DNA from 2 places in the Priestia sp. FSL W8-0001 genome. Region 2 is predicted to be linked to the other one. Evidence: a T-box and tRNA genes for the amino acid it is inferred to sense, from the RefSeq annotation. Region 2 holds a T-box; the other holds one or more tRNA genes.
What was found. A T-box is a leader RNA that pairs with one kind of tRNA and senses whether it is charged. The one in region 2 lies ahead of pheS (phenylalanine--tRNA ligase subunit alpha), so its partner is inferred to be a tRNA-Phe.
Positions count from the first base shown of each region.

Region 1: it has a tRNA-Phe gene. The T-box ahead of pheS (phenylalanine--tRNA ligase subunit alpha) is inferred to sense a tRNA for this amino acid. The anticodon was not compared.

Region 1 is NZ_JBBPAL010000001.1:3,608,491-3,615,585, reverse strand. Features, by position in the region: rRNA gene MKZ18_RS19055 (16S ribosomal RNA) at 1-401, shown strand, start outside; rRNA gene MKZ18_RS19050 (23S ribosomal RNA) at 746-3,680, shown strand; rRNA gene rrf (5S ribosomal RNA) at 3,818-3,933, shown strand; tRNA gene MKZ18_RS19040 (tRNA-Val) at 3,946-4,021, shown strand; tRNA gene MKZ18_RS19035 (tRNA-Thr) at 4,032-4,107, shown strand; tRNA gene MKZ18_RS19030 (tRNA-Lys) at 4,113-4,188, shown strand; tRNA gene MKZ18_RS19025 (tRNA-Leu) at 4,205-4,290, shown strand; tRNA gene MKZ18_RS19020 (tRNA-Gly) at 4,307-4,381, shown strand; tRNA gene MKZ18_RS19015 (tRNA-Leu) at 4,394-4,482, shown strand; tRNA gene MKZ18_RS19010 (tRNA-Arg) at 4,492-4,568, shown strand; tRNA gene MKZ18_RS19005 (tRNA-Pro) at 4,573-4,649, shown strand; tRNA gene MKZ18_RS19000 (tRNA-Ala) at 4,655-4,730, shown strand; tRNA gene MKZ18_RS18995 (tRNA-Met) at 4,754-4,830, shown strand; tRNA gene MKZ18_RS18990 (tRNA-Ser) at 4,843-4,935, shown strand; tRNA gene MKZ18_RS18985 (tRNA-Met) at 4,956-5,032, shown strand; tRNA gene MKZ18_RS18980 (tRNA-Asp) at 5,037-5,112, shown strand; tRNA gene MKZ18_RS18975 (tRNA-Phe) at 5,122-5,197, shown strand; tRNA gene MKZ18_RS18970 (tRNA-His) at 5,206-5,281, shown strand; tRNA gene MKZ18_RS18965 (tRNA-Gly) at 5,291-5,364, shown strand; tRNA gene MKZ18_RS18960 (tRNA-Ile) at 5,369-5,445, shown strand; tRNA gene MKZ18_RS18955 (tRNA-Asn) at 5,454-5,528, shown strand; tRNA gene MKZ18_RS18950 (tRNA-Ser) at 5,536-5,626, shown strand; tRNA gene MKZ18_RS18945 (tRNA-Glu) at 5,642-5,713, shown strand; gene glgB (1,4-alpha-glucan branching enzyme) at 5,913-7,095, shown strand, end outside.
Region 2 is NZ_JBBPAL010000001.1:3,440,170-3,447,264, forward strand. Features, by position in the region: gene rnhC (ribonuclease HIII) at 149-1,072, shown strand; gene pheT (phenylalanine--tRNA ligase subunit beta) at 1,398-3,809, opposite strand; gene pheS (phenylalanine--tRNA ligase subunit alpha) at 3,823-4,857, opposite strand; T-box leader at 4,910-5,138, opposite strand; gene MKZ18_RS18160 (TrmH family RNA methyltransferase) at 5,187-5,945, opposite strand; gene sspI (small acid-soluble spore protein SspI) at 6,050-6,256, shown strand; gene MKZ18_RS18170 (M42 family metallopeptidase) at 6,295-7,095, opposite strand, start outside.

The sequences.
Region 1 (7,095 bases), 170 kb from region 2:
GGCACTCTAAGGTGACTGCCGGTGACAAACCGGAGGAAGGTGGGGATGACGTCAAATCATCATGCCCCTTATGACCTGGGCTACACACGTGCTACAATGGATGGTACAAAGGGCTGCAAGACCGCGAGGTCAAGCCAATCCCATAAAACCATTCTCAGTTCGGATTGTAGGCTGCAACTCGCCTACATGAAGCTGGAATCGCTAGTAATCGCGGATCAGCATGCCGCGGTGAATACGTTCCCGGGCCTTGTACACACCGCCCGTCACACCACGAGAGTTTGTAACACCCGAAGTCGGTGGGGTAACCTTTATGGAGCCAGCCGCCTAAGGTGGGACAGATGATTGGGGTGAAGTCGTAACAAGGTAGCCGTATCGGAAGGTGCGGCTGGATCACCTCCTTTCTAAGGATTTTTACATGAAAAGCGAAGGCGATTGTTTAGTCATGAAAAGCGTTGGAGCTTTTGACAGGGAAACCGTTATTTGGTTTCGTTGACAAAAGTGAAACGATCGAATGACTAGGAGCCGTAGCTAGACAAGACGTACGTTTTGAAGCTTTGTTCAGTTTTGAGAGTTCAATCTCTCATTTAATAGAAAGTACATCACTTTCTTCTTATCTAATAAGAAGAATTTTGAGTGCGATTGTTCTTTGAAAACTAGATAACAGTAATAGCTGAGGAAAAGTGAAACTTTTCTTTAATCAAACCAATAAATAACGCAACGCAAGTTGCACCATTTATTCGCTAATGGTTAAGTTAGAAAGGGCGCACGGTGAATGCCTTGGCACTAGGAGCCGATGAAGGACGGGACTAACACCGATATGCTTCGGGGAGCTGTAAGTAAGCTTTGATCCGGAGATTTCCGAATGGGGAAACCCACTGTTCGTAATGGAGCAGTATCTTTATCTGAATACATAGGATATTGAAGGCAGACCCGGGGAACTGAAACATCTAAGTACCCGGAGGAAGAGAAAGCAAATGCGATTTCCTGAGTAGCGGCGAGCGAAACGGAATTAGCCCAAACCAAGAGGCTTGCCTCTTGGGGTTGTAGGACACTCTATACGGAGTTACAAAGGAACGAGGTAAATGAAGAGGTCTGGAAAGGCCCGTCAAAGAAGGTAACAACCCTGTAGTTGAAACTTCGTTCCCTCTTGAGTGGATCCTGAGTACGGCGGAACACGTGAAATTCCGTCGGAAGCTGGGAGGACCATCTCCCAAGGCTAAATACTCCCTAGTGACCGATAGTGAACCAGTACCGTGAGGGAAAGGTGAAAAGCACCCCGGAAGGGGAGTGAAAGAGAACCTGAAACCGTGTGCCTACAAGTAGTCAGAGCCCGTTAATGGGTGATGGCGTGCCTTTTGTAGAATGAACCGGCGAGTTACGATCCCATGCAAGGTTAAGTTGAAGAGACGGAGCCGTAGCGAAAGCGAGTCTGAATAGGGCGTTTAGTATGTGGTTGTAGACCCGAAACCAGGTGATCTACCCATGTCCAGGGTGAAGTTCAGGTAACACTGAATGGAGGCCCGAACCCACGCACGTTGAAAAGTGCGGGGATGAGGTGTGGGTAGCGGAGAAATTCCAATCGAACCTGGAGATAGCTGGTTCTCTCCGAAATAGCTTTAGGGCTAGCCTCACGTTGTGAGAGTCTTGGAGGTAGAGCACTGATTGGACTAGGGGCCCCCAACGGGTTACCGAATTCAGTCAAACTCCGAATGCCAAAGACTTATCCGTGGGAGTCAGACTGCGAGTGATAAGATCCGTAGTCAAAAGGGAAACAGCCCAGACCACCAGCTAAGGTCCCCAAGTATACGTTAAGTGGAAAAGGATGTGGAGTTGCTTAGACAACCAGGATGTTGGCTTAGAAGCAGCCACCATTTAAAGAGTGCGTAATAGCTCACTGGTCGAGTGACTCTGCGCCGAAAATGTACCGGGGCTAAACGTATCACCGAAGCTGTGGATTGACATCTTAGATGTCAGTGGTAGGAGAGCGTTCTAAGTGCTGCGAAGCTAGACCGTAAGGACTGGTGGAGCGCTTAGAAGTGAGAATGCCGGTATGAGTAGCGAAAGACAAGTGAGAATCTTGTCCACCGAATGCCTAAGGTTTCCTGAGGAAGGCTCGTCCGCTCAGGGTTAGTCGGGACCTAAGCCGAGGCTGAAAAGCGTAGGCGATGGCCAACAGGTTGATATTCCTGTACCACCTCCCCGCCGTTTGAGTAATGGGGGGACGCAGGAGGATAGAGTAAGCGCGCTGCTGGATATGCGCGTTCAAGCAGTTAGGCTGATGAGTAGGCAAATCCGCTCATCATAAGGCTGAGCTGTGATGACGAGGGAAATATAGTACCGAAGTTCTTGATTCCACACTGCCAAGAAAAGCCTCTAGCGAGGCGGGAGGTGCCCGTACCGCAAACCGACACAGGTAGGCGAGGAGAGAATCCTAAGGTGATCGAGAGAACTCTCGTTAAGGAACTCGGCAAAATGACCCCGTAACTTCGGGAGAAGGGGTGCTCTGGTAGGGTGTATAGCCCGAGAGAGCCGCAGTGAATAGGCCCAGGCGACTGTTTAGCAAAAACACAGGTCTCTGCGAAGCCGCAAGGCGAAGTATAGGGGCTGACGCCTGCCCGGTGCTGGAAGGTTAAGAGGAGGGGTTATCCTTTGGGAGAAGCTCTGAATCGAAGCCCCAGTAAACGGCGGCCGTAACTATAACGGTCCTAAGGTAGCGAAATTCCTTGTCGGGTAAGTTCCGACCCGCACGAAAGGCGTAACGATCTGGGCACTGTCTCAACGAGAGACTCGGTGAAATTATAGTACCTGTGAAGATGCAGGTTACCCGCGACAGGACGGAAAGACCCCGTGGAGCTTTACTGTAGCCTGATATTGAATTTTGGTACAGCTTGTACAGGATAGGTAGGAGCCTGAGAAGCCGGAGCGCTAGCTTCGGTGGAGGCGTCGGTGGGATACTACCCTGGTTGTATTGAAATTCTAACCCGCAGCCCTGATCGGGCTGGGAGACAGTGTCAGGTGGGCAGTTTGACTGGGGCGGTCGCCTCCTAAAGAGTAACGGAGGCGCCCAAAGGTTCCCTCAGAATGGTTGGAAATCATTCGTAGAGTGTAAAGGCACAAGGGAGCTTGACTGCGAGACCTACAAGTCGAGCAGGGACGAAAGTCGGGCTTAGTGATCCGGTGGTTCCGCATGGAAGGGCCATCGCTCAACGGATAAAAGCTACCCCGGGGATAACAGGCTTATCTCCCCCAAGAGTCCACATCGACGGGGAGGTTTGGCACCTCGATGTCGGCTCATCGCATCCTGGGGCTGTAGTCGGTCCCAAGGGTTGGGCTGTTCGCCCATTAAAGCGGTACGCGAGCTGGGTTCAGAACGTCGTGAGACAGTTCGGTCCCTATCCGTCGTGGGCGTAGGAAATTTGAGAGGAGCTGTCCTTAGTACGAGAGGACCGGGATGGACACACCGCTGGTGTACCAGTTGTCTTGCCAAAGGCATCGCTGGGTAGCTATGTGTGGACGGGATAAGTGCTGAAAGCATCTAAGCATGAAGCCCCCCTCAAGATGAGATTTCCCATAGCGCAAGCTAGTAAGATCCCTGAAAGATGATCAGGTTGATAGGTCAGAGGTGGAAGCACGGCGACGTGTGTAGCTGACTGATACTAATCGATCGAGGACTTAACCAAATTAGAAAAGCGAAGGCGACTAATTAGGAGCTGTAGCTAGACAGTAAACTTAGTACTCAGCGAAATGTTATCTAGTTTTGAGAGAACAAGATAAAAAAGTCTTGCTTTTTTTCAAAGAAGTTGTATAATATAATATGTCTGGTGGCGATAGCAGAGAGGTCACACCCGTTCCCATGCCGAACACGGAAGTTAAGTTCTCTAGCGCCGATGGTAGTTGGGACTTTGTCCCTGTGAGAGTAGGACGTTGCCAGGCTGTTATATCAATGGAGGATTAGCTCAGCTGGGAGAGCACCTGCCTTACAAGCAGGGGGTCGGCGGTTCGATCCCGTCATCCTCCACCATGAATATGTTGCCGGTGTAGCTCAACTGGTAGAGCAACTGACTTGTAATCAGTAGGTTGGGGGTTCAAGTCCTCTTGCCGGCACCACTTTCGAGCCATTAGCTCAGTTGGTAGAGCATCTGACTTTTAATCAGAGGGTCGAAGGTTCGAGTCCTTCATGGCTCACCATTTTAAATACACACATGCGGGTGTGGCGGAATTGGCAGACGCGCTAGACTTAGGATCTAGTGTCTTTACGACGTGGGGGTTCAAGTCCCTTCACCCGCACCATTTAATTTCATAATGCGCGGAAGTAGTTCAGTGGTAGAACACCACCTTGCCAAGGTGGGGGTCGCGAGTTCGAACCTCGTCTTCCGCTCCACAAATAAGTCCTGCCGGGGTGGTGGAATTGGCAGACACACAGGACTTAAAATCCTGCGGTAGGTGACTACCGTGCCGGTTCAAGTCCGGCCCTCGGCACCATTTTAATAAGCGCCCGTAGCTCAATTGGATAGAGCGTTTGACTACGGATCAAAAGGTTAGGGGTTCGACTCCTCTCGGGCGCGCCATAAACGGGAAGTAGCTCAGCTTGGTAGAGCACTTGGTTTGGGACCAAGGGGTCGCAGGTTCGAATCCTGTCTTCCCGACCATTTCTGGGGCCTTAGCTCAGCTGGGAGAGCGCCTGCCTTGCACGCAGGAGGTCAGCGGTTCGATCCCGCTAGGCTCCACCAATTTAATACATTTATGATAATATGGCGGTGTAGCTCAGCTGGCTAGAGCGTACGGTTCATACCCGTGAGGTCGGGGGTTCGATCCCCTCCGCCGCTACCATATATAATATACGGAGGAATACCCAAGTCCGGCTGAAGGGATCGGTCTTGAAAACCGACAGGGGTGTTAAAGCCCGCGGGGGTTCGAATCCCTCTTCCTCCGCCATTATATTATTATCAAATTATCGCGGGGTGGAGCAGTCTGGTAGCTCGTCGGGCTCATAACCCGAAGGTCGCAGGTTCAAATCCTGTCCCCGCAACCAAAGTGGTCCCGTGGTGTAGCGGTTAACATGCCTGCCTGTCACGCAGGAGATCGCGGGTTCGATTCCCGTCGGGACCGCCATTATAAAAAGGCTCGGTAGCTCAGTTGGTAGAGCAAAGGACTGAAAATCCTTGTGTCGGCGGTTCGATTCCGTCCCGAGCCACCATCTATATGGCGATTGTGGCGAAGTGGTTAACGCATCGGATTGTGGTTCCGACATTCGTGGGTTCGATTCCCATCAGTCGCCCCATATAATTAAGCGGGTGTAGTTTAATGGTAAAACCTCAGCCTTCCAAGCTGATGTCGTGAGTTCGATTCTCATCACCCGCTCCATAATGGGCCTATAGCTCAGCTGGTTAGAGCGCACGCCTGATAAGCGTGAGGTCGGTGGTTCGAGTCCACTTAGGCCCACCATTTATTATTCCACAGTAGCTCAGTGGTAGAGCAATCGGCTGTTAACCGATCGGTCGTAGGTTCGAGTCCTACCTGTGGAGCCATTATATTGGGGAAGTACTCAAGAGGCTGAAGAGGCGCCCCTGCTAAGGGTGTAGGTCGCGTAAGCGGCGCGAGGGTTCAAATCCCTCCTTCTCCGCCAGTCAATTTTAATAATGGCCCGTTGGTCAAGTGGTTAAGACACCGCCCTTTCACGGCGGTAACACGGGTTCGAATCCCGTACGGGTCATATCTAAAAAGGTTTGCATTTATGCAAACCTTTTTTATTTATTTGAAAACCGTCTAATAAATAGATGGTTTTTTTATTTTCGTAAAAATATTCAGAAAAGAAGGAAAAAACAGCTGCTTTATGGAATGTAAATTAGATAATAGAAATGATAGAAGAAAGGTTTATTTACTAGGTTAATTGTTATCAAGGAGGGGTATTTTTGAATTCGACTGTTCAACCTACTGATTTTGACATCCATCTTTATCACGAAGGAAATTTATTTCATAGTTATAAGCTTTTTGGGGCACATAAGTTAACAATAAACAGCACAGAGGGAGTACGTTTTTCTGTCTGGGCTCCTAATGCTTCTGCAGTAAGTATTGTGGGTGATTTTAATGAATGGAACGGTTTGAATCACCGGCTAGAGCGATTAAATTCTGAAGGGATATGGACAATATTCATTCCGTATCTTGAAGAGAATATGATTTATAAATATGAAATTACAACTCGTGATGGAACAAAACTACTAAAAGCTGATCCTTATGCTTTTCATAGTGAAGTAAGACCCGATACTGCTTCTAAAATTTATTATTTAGAAGGGTACAAGTGGGGAGATCAGTATTGGAAACGTAAGAAGAAACAACAAACTATTTATGAAAAGCCTATGTGTATTTACGAATTACATGCTGGTTCATGGAAAGTTCATGAGGATGGTGAACTATATACGTATCGTGAGTTAGCTGAAGAGTTAATTCCTTATGTAATAGAACAAGGGTTTACTCATATCGAACTATTACCTCTAGTTGAGCATCCGCTCGATAAATCTTGGGGGTACCAAGGAACTGGTTATTTTTCTGCAACCAGTCGATACGGTTCACCACATGATTTAATGTATTTTATTGACCAGTGTCATCAAAGCAGCATAGGTGTTCTTTTAGATTGGGTTCCAGGGCATTTTTGTAAAGATGCGCATGGATTATATATGTTTGATGGTTCACCCACGTATGAATATAAGAACGAATTAGATCGCGAAAACTATACATGGGGCACGGCTAATTTTGACTTAGGTAAACCGGAAGTACAAAGTTTCTTAATATCAAATGCACTTTTTTGGTTAGAATACTTTCACATTGATGGTTTTAGAGTCGATGCTGTTGCTAATATGTTATATTGGCCAAATTCTCATGAATTGGTTGAGAATCAATATGCTGTTCAATTCTTAAGAAAGCTGAATGAGGCGGTTTTTGCTTATGATTCGACTATCTTAATGATGGCTGAAGATTCAACGGATTGGCCATTAGTTACGGCTCCCACATATGACGGTGGGCTAGGTTTTAATTATAAATGGAACATGGGCTGGATGAACGATGTTTTAACTTATATGGAAGCCGACATTCATCAAA
Region 2 (7,095 bases):
TCCGTTCCACAAAAAATCCTAATCAATATCATATCATGAAGGAGACTGCAATGGAAACATATCAATATTTACGTTATTATAAAAAATAGACATTTATTTGTAAAATAAGTTGACTAATCAGCTTATCGACAATGAAAGGTGGAGACATATGTCACACGTTGTTTTAACTTTATCATCTGATGACATCTTCAAAATGAAAACATTTTACACTCCGCACTTACAGGCTAAAGTACCTGCCGGTGCAATATTTACTGCAAAGACAGGTAACAGCTCAATCACCGCTTATAAATCTGGAAAAGTACTGTTTCAAGGGAAAGGTGCGGAAGTAGAAGCTGTGAAATGGGGCAACACAACCGCACCAATTAAAAAGCAAATTTCTAAAACTAAAGCCGTTTTACCTCCAAACTTTAGTGAGCTATCGGTAATTGGTTCTGATGAGGTAGGAACTGGTGATTACTTTGGTCCAATGACGGTTGTTGCTGCATACGTTAAAAAAGAACAAATTCCATTATTGAAAGAGCTCGGTGTCCGCGATTCAAAAGATTTAACCGACCAAAAAATTATTTCCCTTGCTCAGCAATTAATAAAAATTACTCCTTACAGCTTGCTCGTCCTACATAATGAAAAGTATAATACTTTCCAAGAACGAGGTATGACACAAGGAAAAATGAAAGCACTTCTTCATAATAAAGCAATTTTAAACGTGCTGAATAAGATTAGTCCTGAAAAGCCAGACGGCATTTTAATTGATCAATTTGTTGAAAAGAATACTTATTACAAACATATCGCTAATGAAAAAGCAATAGCTAATGAAAACGTATATTTTAGTACGAAAGGCGAGGGCGTACATTTAGCAGTAGCTGCTGCATCTATTATTGCAAGGTATGCCTTTTTAAAACAGATGGATAAGCTTTCAGAAACGGTCGGTATGACCATTCCTCGTGGCGCAGGCAAACAGGTGGATATTGCAGCTGCCTCCATTATTAAAAAGCACGGAGTTAAAGGTTTACATTCCATTGCTAAAACTCACTTCGCAAATACAGAAAAAGCTTTAGCTTTAGTAAAAAAATAAAGAGTTTGGGACATAACAAAATGATTGCTTCTAAGAGACGAACAATAGCTGTTCCCATCTCTTTGGTTTGTCTGAACACGTTCGTTCCATTGCGCTACGGCCACTCGCTTTCCGCGGGGAGGAACCTGAGCTTCCTCGCTGCGCTGCGGGATCTCCGTTTTCCCTCTCTTTCCCGCAGGAGTCGAGTGTCCTACGCTCCATTCCACCCTGTTTCCAACATTGTTTTCACAATCAACAAAAAACCTGAACGATTAAAAGTGAGAAACTCTCAATCGTTCAGGTTTATCATTGGCTGAATTACTTATGTCCCAGCCTCTTGTTTTTTTTATGAACGTAAGCTTGCTTTAAATTGTTCTTCAACAACTTTTAATACATTAGCATGAGCTGCTGATACTTCTTCATCCGTAAGCGTGCGCTCTGGATCTAGATAGCGTAAAGAGAAAGCGACAGACTTTTTGCCTTCTTCCATTCTTTCACCATCATATAAGTCAAACACCGCAACTTCTTTCAATAGTTCTCCACCAGCTTCATAAATCGCTGTTTGAAGTTCTCCTGCTAATACTTCTTTATCCACAACAAGAGCAATATCTCTTGTGATTGATGGGAAGCGAGGAATTGCAGAATAGCGAACTTCTTCTACTTTCGCCGCAAAGATTGCTTTTAAGTTTAGCTCAAATACGTACGTTTCGCGAAGACCATATTGTTTTTGCGTCACTGGATGAAGCTGACCAACATACCCAGCTTCTTGACCATTTAATACAACTGCCGCTGTACGTCCAGGGTGCATGCCTTCTTGATTTGTAGGCTTATATTCAATGTGATTATCAAGACCTAATGCTGATAATAATCCTTCTACAACGCCTTTAGCCACATAGAAATCAGCTGCTTTCTTTTCACCTTGCCAGCTGTGAGAATGCCATAAGCCTGTGATTGCTCCTGCTACTCGCTCTTCTTCTATTGGTAGCTGACCTTCTTCAGTTCCCAAGAACACTGAACCTGTTTCATATAGCGCAATTGAGTCTGTTTGACGAGCGTTATTGTGTTTAACAGCTTCAAGTAAGTGTGGTACTAAGCTTTGACGAAGAACGCTGCGGTCTTCACTCATTGGCATCGCTAAACGAACTGTTGATGCAGTATTTAATGCAAACTGTGTTGCTTTCTCTGCACTTGTTAATGAGTATGTTGTTGTTTGAGCTAACCCAGCGCCTTCTAAGAAACGGCGTACTTTACGACGCTTTAGCTGATAATCAGATAAACGGCCTGGCGTTGCTACAGTCACAGGAAGAGTTGTTGGTAAGTGGTCGTACCCATACATACGAGCTACTTCTTCCACAATATCTTCTTCAATTGTAATATCACCGCGACGCGTTGGAACGGTTACGATAATGGCATCGCCTTCCACTTTGCTTTCGAACTGAAGACGATTCATGATTTCTTGAACTTCAGCCATTTCTAGCTCTGTACCAAGAACATGATTGATGCGCTCAAGCGTTACAGATACAACAGCTGGTTCAATTGTCATTTCATCAAATTCAACTGTTCCTGAAACAATTTCTCCACCCGCATAAGCAGCCATTAGTTCAGCAGCACGATCAGCTGCTATACGTGTGCGGCTTGGGTCGATTCCTTTTTCAAAACGTGCACTTGCTTCACTACGAAGACCGTGCTCTTTCGATGTTTGGCGCACAGATAACCCGCGGAAGTAAGCAGATTCAATTAACACATTTACTGTGTCATCTTGGACTTCAGAATTCGCTCCTCCCATTACACCGGCTAAAGCGATTGGGTCTTTACCATTTGTAATGACAAGCTGGTTCTCTTTTAGTACACGTTTTTGATCATCGAGAGTTACAATTTCTTCGCCTTCTTGTGCATGACGAACAACAACTTCTTTTGAGCCAAGACGATCATAATCAAACGCATGAAGTGGTTGACCGTATTCAAGTAAAATGTAGTTTGTAATATCAACTACGTTATTGTGTGGTCGAATCCCAGCTGCCATCAAGCGCGTTTGCATCCATAGCGGTGACGGCGCAATTTTAACATTTTTCACCATACGTGCTACGTATAAAGGATTATCTTCTTTTGCTTCTACTGCAACTGAAATGTAATCCGATGCTTTTTCTTCCGTCTCTTGAAACTCAACCTCTGGGTATTTTACTTCACGATTTAAGATTGCTGCTACTTCATGAGCTACCCCTAGCATGCTTAAACAGTCTGAACGATTTGGCGTTAAGCCAAGTTCTAATACTTCATCATGCAAATTCAATGCTTCTAAAGCATCTGCTCCAACTTCAGCATCGCTTGGGAATACAAAGATTCCTTCTTGGTAATCTTTTGCGACAAGCTTGCTTTCAATTCCAAGCTCTTGAAGAGAACAAATCATGCCGTTTGATTCTTCACCGCGAAGCTTAGCACGCTTAATTTTAAAATTGCCTGGTAATACAGCGCCTACTTTAGCTACCGCTACCTTTTGACCTTGTGCTACGTTTGGAGCACCACAAACGATTTGAACCGTTTCATCCCCAAGGTCAACCTGACAACGACTTAACTTATCTGCGTTTGGATGCTGTTCACGTTCTACTACGTGACCGATGACAACACCGCTTACGCCTTTATTTAAATTTTCTACACCTTCAACTTCAATTCCACTTTTTGTGACTTTATCAGCAAGTTCTTCAGCTTTTACTCCTGATAAATCTACATATTCTTGCAACCAACGATATGATACAAACATGTTAGTCCCTCCTTTATACTTGTTTGAATTGATTTAAGAAACGAGCATCATTTGTATAGAAATGACGAATATCATCAACGCCGTGCTTTAACATAGCGATACGCTCTACGCCTATTCCAAATGCAAAGCCGCGATATTTTTTAGAGTCATAGCCGGCCATTTCAAGTACATTTGGATGTACCATACCAGCGCCTAAAATTTCAATCCAGCCTGTTTGCTTACAAACATTACAGCCTTTTCCTCCACATTTAGCACATGATACGTCCACTTCAACAGATGGTTCAGTAAACGGGAAAAAGCTTGGACGTAGACGAATTTCACGCTCTGCACCGAACATTTTTTTCACAAATACCTCAAGCGTTCCTTTTAAATCACTCATACGAATATTTTCATCTACAACTAAACCTTCAATTTGCATAAATTGATGTGAATGCGTAGCGTCATCATCATCACGACGATATACTTTACCAGGACAAATGATTTTGATTGGACCTTTCCCTTCATTTCCATTCATTACGCGGGCTTGTACTGTTGATGTATGAGTACGTAATAACGTTTCTTCAGTAATATAGAACGTATCCTGCATATCACGTGCTGGGTGACCTTTTGGTAAATTTAACGCTTCGAAGTTGTAGTAATCTTGCTCCACTTCAGGTCCTTCAGCTACTTCATAGCCCATGCCTAAAAACAAATCTTCAACCTCTTCAATTACGCTTGTTAGCGGATGATGTGTACCGACTTTAACTGGTCTACCAGGAAGTGTCACATCGATTGTTTCTGAAGCTAGTTTACGGTTGATTTCTTCTGCTTCTAGCGCCGCTTGCTTTTCTTCAATCTTTGAAGCGATTGCTTCGCGCACTTCATTTGCAAGTGCTCCCATTACAGGACGCTCTTCAGCAGATAATTTCCCCATTCCGCGAAGTACTTCTGTAATTGGTCCTTTTTTTCCTAAATAAGCTACACGTACATCATTCAATGCTTTTAAATCTTTTGAGTCATCAATTTTAACAATCGCTTCTTGTTGCAGCTCTTGTAAACGCTCTTTCATTGAATAATCCTCCTTTTGTTTTAAAAAATTGCAAATAAAAAAACCTCTCCCAAAAAGGGACGAGGTTTAATCGCGTTACCACCCTTGTTAACCATGCATCTGCACAGTTCACTTCATTAACGTTAACGGAATATCCGGAACACCTTTACATCAAAAATGATGGTCCAAGTGTCAACTCAAGAGGTGAATTCACTTATTGCGCTTATAAAAATGCTTTCAGTCACGGCATTTTCTCCCTGAATAACGCTACATAAGCTACTGCTCTCTATCACTGCTTTTCGCATATTTAGCTATTGTATTATTATAGTGAAAACGGCTAGCCGTTGCAACTACATTCCACGTAAATAGTACATTAAAATTGCTGATGCAATTGCTACATTTAACGATTCACTCTTTCCAAATATCGGTATATATAGGTTATGGTCCGTTTCATTCAGCACCGCTGAGCTTACACCTTGCCCTTCGTTACCAACAATCAGAGCAAAAGCTTCTGGCTTTTCAACTTCCGTGTACACAGAAGCATTTTGTAATGATGTACCATACACGCTAACTCCACATTCCTTTAGTTCTTTAATCGCACTAATTAAGTCTTTCTTAATAACAGGCAAGTTAAAGATTGCACCTTGAGTCGAACGGATGACTTTACTGTTATAAACATCTACACAGCCTGCTCCAATAATGACTGCATCGATTCCAGCAGCTTCTGCTGTACGAATAATGGTTCCTACGTTACCTGGATCTTGGACGGCATCTAACAGCACTAATCGACGCGCTGTCTGTAAGACGGATGATGATTGGTTTTGGTAACAAACGGCTGCAATTCCCTGAGGGGTTTCTGTATCAGCAATTGCTTTAATAACAGCAGGCGTCACCACAATCATCTCAACCGTATCAACATTCCAATGCGATGGAATATCAACATTATCAGCAAGAATGAGATACTTAATCATTTCTCTTTGGTTTAAAGCTTCTTCGACAAGATGAAAGCCTTCCACCAAAAATAAACCTTGATTATCGCGCTCTTTTTTTGTATGTAATTTTTTCCATAGTTTAACCTGTGGGTTCTTCACGGAATCAATTCGCTTCACCAAACATAACTCCTCTATTTATCAATTTCAGTTACGATACATAAATTGAATGTGACATACACAAACTATTTTTGATTTTACTATCTATAGTTGAGGTGATCACGATGGATCTTAATTTACGAAATGCTATTATATCAAATGTTTCAGGTAATTCTCAAGAAGAGCTTGAAGCAACGATTATGGATGCTATCAAAAGCGGTGAAGAAAAAATGCTTCCAGGTCTAGGTGTACTTTTCGAAGTACTATGGGAAAACTCGCCTAAAAGTGAAAAAGAAGAAATTTTAACAACACTTGAAAATAGCTTAAAGTAAGTACAAAAGGTGCACTCAAATTGAGTGCACCTTTTGTTTTATTCAAACGTAATTTTATTAACCGTTTCACGATCAAGTTTTTTAATAACTTCTGTAATTAACTTCACCGCATTTTCATAATCATCGCGATGTAACATTGCGGCATGTGAATGAATATAGCGAGTTGCAATTGTAATAGATAGTGCAGGTACGCCGTTAGCTGAAATATGAATAGCTCCTGAATCAGTACCACCGCCTGATAACGCATCAAACTGATATGGGATGTTCATTTCATCTGCTACATCTGTTACAAAATCACGTAGACCCTTGTGAGAAACCATTGATGCATCATATAAAATGATTTGTGGACCGTCACCCATTTTTGATGCTGCTTCTTTTTCAGACACTCCTGGCGTATCACCAGCAATACCTACATCTACGCCAAATGCAATATCAGGTTGAATAAGATTGGCTGACGTTTTTGCACCGCGTAAACCAACTTCTTCTTGCGCTGTTCCAACGCCGTATACAACGTTTGGATGCTCTTGACCCTTTAAATTCTTGAGCACATCAATAGCAATAGCACAGCCGATACGGTTATCCCATGCTTTAGCTAAAAGCATTTTTTCGTTATTCATAACGGTAAATTCAAAGTACGGAACAATTTGATCGCCAGGCTTTACGCCCCATTCCATTGCTTCTTCACGACTAGATGCACCGATATCAATAAACATATCCTTAATCTCAACCGTCTTCTTACGTACTTCAGCAGGTAAAATATGAGGAGGTTTAGAGCCGATAACTCCTGTAATATCGCCTTTGCGCGTTACAATTGTAACACGTTGCGCTAGCATAACTTG